DNA from 3 places in the Streptomyces sp. NPDC047869 genome. Region 2 is predicted to be linked to each of the others. Evidence: riboswitches for the same ligand, from Rfam matches in the RefSeq annotation. Region 2 holds a riboswitch; each other region holds the start of a gene.
The links. A riboswitch is a leader RNA that binds a small molecule or an ion and turns the genes downstream of it on or off. The one in region 2 is predicted to bind cyclic di-AMP.
Positions count from the first base shown of each region.

Region 1: another riboswitch for cyclic di-AMP. It lies ahead of AB0924_RS13270 (C40 family peptidase); the one in region 2 lies ahead of AB0924_RS20980 (transglycosylase SLT domain-containing protein).
Region 3: another riboswitch for cyclic di-AMP. It lies ahead of AB0924_RS23320 (peptidoglycan DD-metalloendopeptidase family protein); the one in region 2 lies ahead of AB0924_RS20980 (transglycosylase SLT domain-containing protein).

Region 1 is NZ_JBEYRK010000008.1:115,240-118,504, reverse strand. It holds gene AB0924_RS13275 (tellurite resistance/C4-dicarboxylate transporter family protein) at 1-571, opposite strand, end outside; gene AB0924_RS13270 (C40 family peptidase) at 644-1,792, opposite strand; cyclic di-AMP (ydaO/yuaA leader) riboswitch at 1,800-1,958, opposite strand; gene pcrA (DNA helicase PcrA) at 2,256-3,265, shown strand, end outside.
Region 2 is NZ_JBEYRK010000015.1:145,822-149,086, forward strand. It holds gene AB0924_RS20970 (FAD-dependent oxidoreductase) at 1-207, shown strand, start outside; gene AB0924_RS20975 (Cof-type HAD-IIB family hydrolase) at 292-1,104, shown strand; gene AB0924_RS20980 (transglycosylase SLT domain-containing protein) at 1,167-1,652, opposite strand; cyclic di-AMP (ydaO/yuaA leader) riboswitch at 1,656-1,842, opposite strand; gene AB0924_RS20985 (polyprenyl synthetase family protein) at 2,376-3,265, shown strand, end outside.
Region 3 is NZ_JBEYRK010000018.1:104,941-108,205, forward strand. It holds gene AB0924_RS23315 (alpha-galactosidase) at 1-1,441, shown strand, start outside; cyclic di-AMP (ydaO/yuaA leader) riboswitch at 1,712-1,907, shown strand; gene AB0924_RS23320 (peptidoglycan DD-metalloendopeptidase family protein) at 1,912-2,877, shown strand; gene AB0924_RS23325 (SGNH/GDSL hydrolase family protein) at 3,132-3,265, shown strand, end outside.

The DNA.
Region 1 (3,265 bases), on a different contig from region 2:
CACCCTCCAGCACCTGACGCGGATCGAAGCGCGCCAGCGCCAGGCCGTAGAAGACCAGGCCCAGCCAGAACAGCACCAGTGCGGCGCGCGCGAGCCATGCCGTCGTCTCCGCCGCGGCCAGGGTGGCCGCCAGCACTGCCAGCCCCTGTGTGGCCACACAACACAGGAACACCGCCCCCGGCATGCGCCGTCCCCAGTGCCGTACGACGAGAAGCAGCAGCAACGGCCACAGCAGAACCGCCAGTGCCAGGGCGGCCTCGGCCAGGCTCTGCCGGCCGAGCAGCGAGAACCGGGTGCCGACCACCGTCGTGGCGGCGACCGCGGAGAGCGCGCCGGGGCTCTTCGCCTCGGCCAGCCAACGCGGCCGCTGCGTCACCAGCCGTACGGCGAAGTCGGCGGCGAGCGCCAGCCAGGCGAGGCAGGCCAGCCACAGGAAGACGAGCGACACCGTCTCGGGACCGGTCAGATGCAGGCCCACCGACACGATGCCGCTCGCCATGACGGCGGCCCCCGCCGCCGACGGACGCCCCGCCCACCACGTACGCAGACCAGTGAAGCCGGGTATGGACATGCGCCCGATGCTAGGGAGCGGCGGCGCCGGCGCTCGCGGGGCACACGCGCGTGGAGCCCGAAAAGAGCACCGTCAGGCCGGCCGCACCACCCGGTGAACGACCGACTCGCCCGCCAGGTGGACCGGCTCCTCGCGCACATACGCACCGGGGCGCGGGGCATGGATCATCGTCCCGGCTCCCGTGCACAGGCCCACATGGCTGCTGTCGTCGTGGAAGAAGACCAGGTCACCCGGGCGCGCCTCGGCGAGCGGGATCGCGGTGCCCATGCCGGCCTGGTCACGCGCGGCACGCGGCAGGGTGACGCCGGCGGCCTTCCAGGCGGCCTGGGTGAGGCCGGAGCAGTCGTAGGAGCCGGGCCCGCTGGCACCTGAGACGTACGGCTTGCCGATCTGGGCGCGGGCGAAGGCGATCGCCTTCTCGGCCTTGGTGACAGGGGCCGGCGGGGCGATGGGCGGCACGCTCACCGGCCGCGCCGCGGACCGCGGCCGCTCCGGGGCCCGGGCCGGGACCGAAGAGGGAGCCGGGGCCGAGTGCGGGGCCCCGGCCGAGGGCGGAGCCGCGACCGAGGCCAGAGCCGGGGCCGACGTCAGCACCGGGTCCGGGGCAAGGAGCGAAGCCGGATCCGCGACCGGGACCGGAGCCGGAGCCGGAGCCTGATCCGGAACCGGAGCCGTCAGCCGGGACAGCAGCTCGCGCGCGGTGGCGAGCTTGTGCTGGACGGCCGCCTTGGCCGTCTTCACGTCGTACTGTGCGGCGGCCGGCGCCTCGGGGGCCCTGGGAGCCTTCCCGCGCCCGGCCGCGCCCTTCACCCGGGAGGCCAGCCGGTTCATCAGCCGGCTCTGGGCGAAGTGGTCATCCGGGTACTCCGCGAGCAGTGAGCCGGCCGTCTCGGGAGCGGCGGCGAACGGGGCCAGCCCCTCGCGGGCCTTCGTGAACAGGCCCGGACGCCGGACGGCCTCCGCGCGCGGGGCCTCGGCGCGAGCCCGCTGCACGGCCGCGGGCTCCTCCTCCGGGTCCGCTCTGCGGTACAGCTCGTCGATCTTCTTCTCGACCTCCTCCACGCTCGGCCTGCCATCGCCCGCGGAGGAGGCGGAGGCCGAAGCGGCCCCGGCCGTCTGGGACAGGACGGCCACGGAGGTGAGGGCGGCGGTGGCCAGGACGGGGGTGCGGATGCCCGTCCCGCGGGTCCCCGGGGGACCCGGCTTGCGGTGCGACGCCAAGGGTGGCGACTCCTTCCAACGTGCCGCCTACCGGGTTAGCTGTCGGGTTCGGGCGGGTGGTTCGGAAGGGTTGCCCTACGGCGTCGTCCCGGGCGGGAGTCGGCCGATTCACCCCGGGATCGGTGGGTCCCCGGCTCCGGTCGCCGCGAAGGGGCGCACCGGACTCGGCGGAGGCCGCGCGGCCCGGCGAGGTTCGCCGGTAGGGGTCGTGCGGCCTGACGGCAACCTAGCCAACTCGTGTGACTCCTGTGAAGGTTGCTGTGCCATATGTCCGATACATTTCCGTGACCCGGGGCCGGTTTCATACGGGCGTGACAAGGCGCTTCCGCAGTGTGAGGAGTTCGGCCGCAGCCGTGGCGCGATGGCCGACGTGCCGCTGCCGTGTCCTGTCGCGGACCTCACGGGTGCCGACTTTCCGGTGCCGGGACCGGTTGTCGGTGCGGCCCCCTAAACTCGTAGAGCGATGAGCAGCCTCTTTGACGACAGCTTCCTGGCGGACCTCCAGGCCCCTCGCGGGCACGCGGAGGAGCCCCCGCCGCCGCCCGAGGACGATCACGCTCCGGAGCCCCTTCCGGACGATCTGTTCGGCGGGAAGTTCGACGTGCCGCCGGACCGGGACACCCACTACCGCGACGGCGCCCCGCGTCCCGTGATCGACCCGGACGCGCTGCTGCGGGGGCTGAACGACAACCAGCGCGCCGCGGTGGTCCACGCCGGCTCGCCGCTGCTCATCGTGGCCGGCGCGGGCTCCGGGAAGACCCGCGTGCTCACCCACCGCATCGCCCACCTCCTCGCCGCGCGGAACGTGCACCCGGGCCAGATCCTCGCGATCACCTTCACCAACAAGGCCGCGGGCGAGATGAAGGAGCGGGTCGAGCAGCTCGTCGGCCCGCGCGCCGGCGCGATGTGGGTGATGACCTTCCACAGCGCGTGCGTGCGCATCCTGCGGCGCGAGTCCAAGAGGCTCGGTTTCACGTCGTCCTTCTCGATCTACGACGCCGCCGACTCCAAGCGCCTGATGGCCCTGGTCTGCCGCGACCTCGACCTCGACCTCGACCCCAAGCGCTTCCCGCCGAAGTCCTTCAGCGCCAAGATCAGCAACCTGAAGAACGAGCTGATCGACGAGGAGGACTTCGCCGCCCAGGCCACCGACGGCTTCGAGAAGACCCTCGCCCAGGCCTACGCGCTCTACCAGTCACGGCTGCGCGAGGCCAACGCGCTGGACTTCGACGACCTGATCATGACGACGGTCAACCTGCTGCGCGCCTTCCCGGACGTCGCCGAGCACTACCGCCGCCGGTTCCGGCACGTCATGGTCGACGAGTACCAGGACACCAACCACGCCCAGTACGCCCTCGTACGGGAACTGGTGGGCACCGGGAGGCACGACGAGGACGTACCGCCCGGCGAGCCCGACCTGCCGCCCGCCGAACTCTGCGTGGTGGGTGACGCGGACCAGTCGATCTACGCCTT
Region 2 (3,265 bases):
GACTTCCTCGGGCACGGACTGCGCACCCGCCTGGTGGTGAGCCGGGGCGCCCCGAGGCTCGGCGCCGGCTACGTCTCCTCCGTCCCCGGCCTGTACTTCACCGGACTTCCCGCGGCGTCCTCCTACGGCCCGGTGATGCGCTTCGTGTGCGGCACGGAGTTCGCCTCACCGCGTCTGGTGAAGCACCTGGCCGCGGCCCACGGCTGAGACCGGGAAGAGGCTCACGGCCGGACCTCAAGTCCGGCGAGAACCGGGTGAGTCGGCTGGGCGTGCGGTCCGTATTCTCTGATCATGGCCGCACCTCCCCCGTACGCACTGATCGCCACCGACCTGGACGGGACGCTGCTGCGCGGCGACGACACCGTCTCCGACCGGTCACTCGCCGCGCTGGAGCGGGTGAGGAGGGCCGGTGCCCGGCACCTGGTGGTGACGGGCCGGCCGGCCCCCCGCGTGCGGCCGCTCCTGGCCGCCCTCGGCTGCACGGGGCTCGCGGTGTGCGGGCAGGGGGCGCAGGTCTACGACGCCGGCACCGGCCGCCTGCTGTGGTCGGTGCGGCTGGACCGGGAACTGGCGGAGACGGCGCTCGGCAAGATCGAGGCCGAGGTGGGGCAGGTCTTCGCGGCCGTCGACCAGGACGGCGTGGACGGGCTCACGCTGATCGAGCCCGGGTATCTGATGCCCCACCCGACGCTGCCCGCCGTGCGGGTCGGCCGGCGGGACGACCTGTGGCGCGAGCCCATCAGCAAGGTGCTGCTGCGCCATCACACGCTGTCGGACGACGAGTTGGCGGCGACCGCGCGCGCGGCGGTGGGCTCGCTGGCCACGGTCACCATGTCGGGGCCGGGCACGGTGGAACTCCAGCCGTGCGGGGTCACCAAGGCGACCGGGCTCGCGCTCGCCGCCGGCCATCTGGGGATCACCGCCGAACAGGCCCTGGCCTTCGGCGACATGCCCAATGACATCCCCATGTTCGACTGGGCGGGCCGCGGTGTCGCCATGGCCAATGCCCACCCCGAACTCAAGGCGGTCGCGGACGAGGTCACGACGTCGAACGAGGACGACGGCGTCGCCGTCGTCCTCGAAGGACTGTTCACGGCCGGCTGACCGGGACGCGAACAGCGGCCCGTGGGGGGCGCCGGTCAGGTGGCGCCCCCCACGGGTGCCGGTCAGTAGGCGCCGTTGACGTTGTCGATCGACCCGTAGCGGGCGGCCGCGTAGTTGCAGGCGGCCGTGATGTTCGCGACCGGGTCGTAGGGGTCGAACGCCGTTCCGGCCACGTGGTAGGTGTTGAAGGTCGGGTCGATCACCTGGAGCAGGCCCTTGGACGGGATGCCCTTGGCGGCGTTGGAGTCCCACAGGTTGATGGCGCGCGGGTTGCCCGAGGACTCGCGGATGATGTTGCGGTGAATGCCGTTGTAGGTGCCCGGGATGTGCTTCTCCGCCATGATCGCGAGGGACTCGCGGATCCAGCCGTCGAGGTTGTTCGGGTACCCGGCGAGGGTGGTCCCGGTCGAGCCGGCGGAGTCGGCCGCGGAGGCGCTGGTCGCACCGGCGACCGGAAGGGCGAGCACGGCGGCGCCGGTGCCGAGGACGGCGAGCCTGCGGACGAGGCGGCTGGTGCGGACGCGGCGGGGCTGGGCGGCAGCAGGCATGGGGAAGTTCCTCTCCGTCGCCTGCGAGGTGAGCTGTCGGGTTCGGGCGGGGAGGTGCCCGGCCGTGCCGCCCCCGAGGCGGCACGACTTAACCCCTTGCCGTTCCGGTGACGACACGCGTCGTCCGGTCCGGCGAACTTACCTGGGTCCCCCGCTCCTGCCGTACGAATGAGTTCGTCGATGGGTGGTGTCGGGCGGCGGCAGGATTCGGCGTTCCGCTCGACTGGCCGGAACGTATGCGAGAGCACATGTCCGGAACAAGTGTCGGATTCACGTAAAAGCCAAGTTGACCTTGTTCTGTTCCGATTTGGGTACTTGATCCTTTGCGGCTGCCAATGTTCAACTGGCCGATGACGCAAGGGAGAACGGGTGGTGGCCGGGTCGGGCGGCCGGACGGGGGCGCGTGACCCAATTCACGAAATAGCAAAGTATTCCAAATCAGACATGGGGGATTTGGCGGTGAGGGTGAACCGGAGGGTGAGGGCCCCGCCGGATACCCCGTGGCTGATTTGCTGCGCGTCGTAAAAGGTGCATTAAGGCGCTTAATGTCCGTATTATCGGGTGGTCGGCAGTGCGCCGATCGTGGTCCGATGCCGTCCGTGCCGGACCGGTGGGCGCCCTCGGTGATCGAAACAGGACCGGATACGCTGACTTGAGTGAGGGCAGCGACCTATCGACAAACCGTGTAATCGCCAGCAGACACCAGCAGACAGGAGACCCCTCGTGACCGTCGTCGGGCCGTTCGGGCTGAGCGTGCGGGACCAGGCTCTGGAAGCCGATGTCCAGGCCGGATTGACGGCTGTCGAGGAAGGCTTGCTCGAGGCCACCAAGAGCGAGGTCCCGTTCATCACGGAGGCCGCGCAGCACCTCGTCCGGGCCGGCGGGAAGCGGTTCCGGCCGCTCCTCGTGATGCTCGCGGCGCAGTTCGGGGACCCGTACGCGCCCGGCATCGTGCCGTCGGCCGTGGTCGTGGAGCTGACCCACCTGGCCACGCTGTACCACGACGACGTCATGGACGAGGCGTCCGTGCGGCGCGGGGTGGACAGCGCCAACACGCGCTGGGGAAACTCCGTCGCGGTCCTCACCGGCGACTTCCTCTTCGCCCGCGCCTCCCAGATCCTCGCCGACCTCGGTCCCGAGGCGGTCCGGGTCCAGGCCCTCGCGTTCGAGCGGCTGGTCACCGGCCAGATCCTGGAGACCGCGGGCCCCTCGGACGGCCGCGACCCGGTCGAGCACTACCTGGACGTGCTGGGCGGCAAGACCGGCTCCCTGGTGGCGGTCTCCTGCCGGTTCGGCGCGATGATGTCCGGCGCCGACGAGACGGTCGTCGACGTGCTCACCCAGTACGGCGAACGGCTCGGAGTCGCCTTCCAGCTCGCCGACGACGTCCTGGACATCGCCTCCGACTCGCACGAGTCCGGCAAGACCCCGGGGACCGACCTGCGCGAGGGTATCCCGACGCTGCCCGTGCTCCGGCTGCGCGAGCGCGCGGCCCGGCTGGGGCTGCCCGAGGACATCGCGCTGTGCGAGCTGCTCGACTCCGACCTCGGCGACGACGCCCGGCTCGACGAGGCGCTGACCGCGCTCCGCGCGCACCCCGCGCTGGAGCAGGC
Region 3 (3,265 bases), on a different contig from region 2:
CGGCGAGGTCTACGGCTGCGCGCTCGGCTGGTCCGGCTCCTGGCGGATCGCCGTCGCCCAACTCCCGGACGCGCGCGTGCAGATCACCGGCGGGGCCGGCCACGACGACTCGGGCCTGCTGCTCCTGGCGCCGGGGGAGTCGTACAGCACCCCCGTCTTCGCGGGCCTGTGGAGCGACGGTGGCTTCGGCGGGGCCAGCCGGACCTGGCACGCCTACCAGCGTGCGCATGTGATCCCGGACGCCGAGCGGGACCGGCCGGTGCTGTTCAACTCCTGGGAGGCGACGTTCTTCGACATCTCCGAGGAGCGGCAGGCGGCGCTCGCCCGGCGCGCGGCCGGCATCGGCGTCGAGCTGTTCGTCGTCGACGACGGCTGGTTCGGGGCCCGCACCAGCGACCGGGCCGGGCTCGGGGACTGGACCCCCAACCCCGACCGGTTCCCGCACGGCCTCGGGCCCCTGGCGGACCAGGTGCACGGCCTCGGCATGCGGTTCGGTGTCTGGGTCGAGCCCGAGATGGTCAACCCGGACAGCGACCTGTACCGGGCCCACCCCGACTGGGTGCAGTACCAGCCGGGCCGCAGGCGGACGGAACTGCGCAACCAACTCGTCCTCAACCTCGCCCGGGAGGACGTCCAGGAGTACCTGTGGGAGCGGCTGGACGCCCTGCTGTCCGGCGCCCCGATCGACTATGTGAAGTGGGACTTCAACCGCTGCTTCACCGACGCCGGCTGGCCGGGGGAGCCGTACCCGCAGCGCCTGTGGGTCGACCACGTCCGCGCGCTGTACGCCCTGCTGGACCGGCTGCGCGCCGCCCACCCCCGGGTCGCCTTCGAGTCCTGCTCAGGGGGCGGCGGCCGGATCGACCTCGGTGTGCTGAGCCGCACCGACCAGGTGTGGACCTCCGACAACACCGACCCGCTGGACCGGCTCGCCATCCAGCACGGCTTCAGCCAGATCCACCCCGCGCGCGTGATGGCGGCCTGGGTCACCGACAGCCCGAACACCCAGCTCAACGGCAGGATCAGCGCCCTGCGCTTCCGGTTCGTCAGCTCCATGGCGGGTGTGCTCGGTATCGGCGGCGACCTCACCGAGTGGACCGACGAGGAACTGGCCGAAGCCAGGGAGTGGGTGGCCCTCTACAAGGAGATCCGGCCGCTCGTCCAGCGCGGCGACCTGTACCGGCTGCGGCCCCCGACGGGCGGCCTGAGCGCCGTCCAGTACGTGCTCGGGGACGAGGCGGTGGTCCTGGCCTGGCTCCAGACGCAGAGCTACGGAGAGCCGGTACCGCGCGTACGACTGCGCGGACTCGACCCGACGGCATCGTACGAATGCCGCGAAACGGGCGAAGTTCACAGAGGTGCCGTTCTGCTGCACCACGGACTGCCGACCGGGCTGCGCGGCGACCTGGATGCGGCAGTTCTCCGTCTGTGTCGCATCTGACCCTTATGTCCTGAGTGGCCCGTTCATTCCAACTAGGTGTGGAATAAAGGCGCCTGGGGCAGCGGGGCGTGAGGAGCGTCATAACCGTGACCGTCCGCTGTTCGTCATGTCCACCTAATGCCCAAGCGAATACGGGAAATTGACTCGACCGCGCGGGTGCGAATTCACGCACCGTGACCACGAATTTCCCATTTGGATCTTCTGGCACCTGAACGCCGGGAATCGGTCGCTTGTTTCCGTGCGTCGGGCTCGCTTACGTTCGCCATCAATCCGGACGGAACGCCGAATCCTGCCGCCGCCCGGAGTCCCACACACATGACCCGTGCGCGGCAGGAGCGGGGGACCCGCCAGGTACGACTGCCTGTCCCGGTCTCCGCGACAGGCTCGGGGTGCAGCCGCGCACCGCGCGGCCGGGCAGCTCCAGCCCGAACCCGACAGCTCACCTCGCAGGCGCCGGAGAGGAATGCGTCATGCCCGCGAAGGGTAAGCACCGCCGTCCCAAGACCCAGCGTTTCACCCGTTCCGTCGCCGTCGCCGGAACCGGCGGTGCCGCACTGGCCCTGCCCCTGCTGGGTGCCACCGGAGCGCACGCCGCCACCGCGCAGCCCGTCTCCGGAAAGACCGTGCAGTCCGTGGCGAAGACGGCGGCCGGGAAGACCGCCGCGCAGCAGGCCATTGGCGTTCGCACCTACACGGTGAAGTCCGGCGACTGCCTCGCGAAGATCGCCGGCGAGCAGCACGTGAGCGGGGGCTGGCACCGGCTCTACGCGGACAACCGGCAGGCCGTCGGCGAGAATCCGGCCCTGATCCACCCGGGTCTGAAGCTGTCGCTCGGCAAGAAGGCCGCCGCCCCCACCCGCGCCGAGTCCCCCGCCCCCGCGCAGCCTTCGAAGGCCCGGGCGGAGGCGCCGGCGAAGACCGCCCGGGCGACCCCCGCCACCCAGGCGTCTCCGTTGGCCCAGGCGTCCCCGGTGGCCCAGGCCACCCAGGCCACCCAGGCCACCCAGGCCGCCGAGGCGGCCCCCGCCACCGGCTACACCCTCCCGGTCGCCGCGCCCACCGTCGGCACCGCGTACCACGTGGCGGGCAGCATGTGGTCCAGCGGCTACCACACGGGCGTCGACTTCGTCGTCCCCACCGGCACCTCCCTCAAGGCCGTCGGCGCCGGCACCGTCGTCTCCGCCGGCTGGGGCGGCGCGTACGGCAACCAGGTCGTCATCAAGCTGAACGACGGCTACTACGCCCAGTACGCCCACCTCTCGCAGCTCTCGGTGTCGGCCGGTCAGACGGTGACCCCGGGCCAGCAGGTCGGCCTTTCCGGCGCCACCGGCAACGTGACCGGCCCGCACCTGCACTTCGAGATCCGCACCACGCCGAACTACGGCTCGGACGTGGACCCGGTCGCCTACCTCCGCTCGCACGGCGTCGCCCTCTGAGCCACCGGCGCCGAGGGACACGCTCCTCACGCCCACCTGCCTGACACGCCTCCGAAGGCCGGACCCCCGATCCCCGGGTCCGGCCTTCGGTGTGTCCGGACGGTCCCCGTACCGGCCGTATTCCTGGGTTGGCAATTTCTTTAAGGGTGTCTCATCTCACCGCTCGTCAACCCCTGCCTACGGTCGCGTAAGTCACATCCGAAGGTGAATCATGGTCCGACGTGGCAGACGATTCGAAGAGTGACAACACATCAGTGATCGGGTCGTACGTGGCGGTGGGGGACAGCTTCACCGAGGGCGTCGGCGACCCCGGGCCCGACGGGGCGTTCGTCGGCTGGGCCGACCGGTTCGCGGTCCTGCTCGCCGACCGGCGGCCCGAGGGCGACTT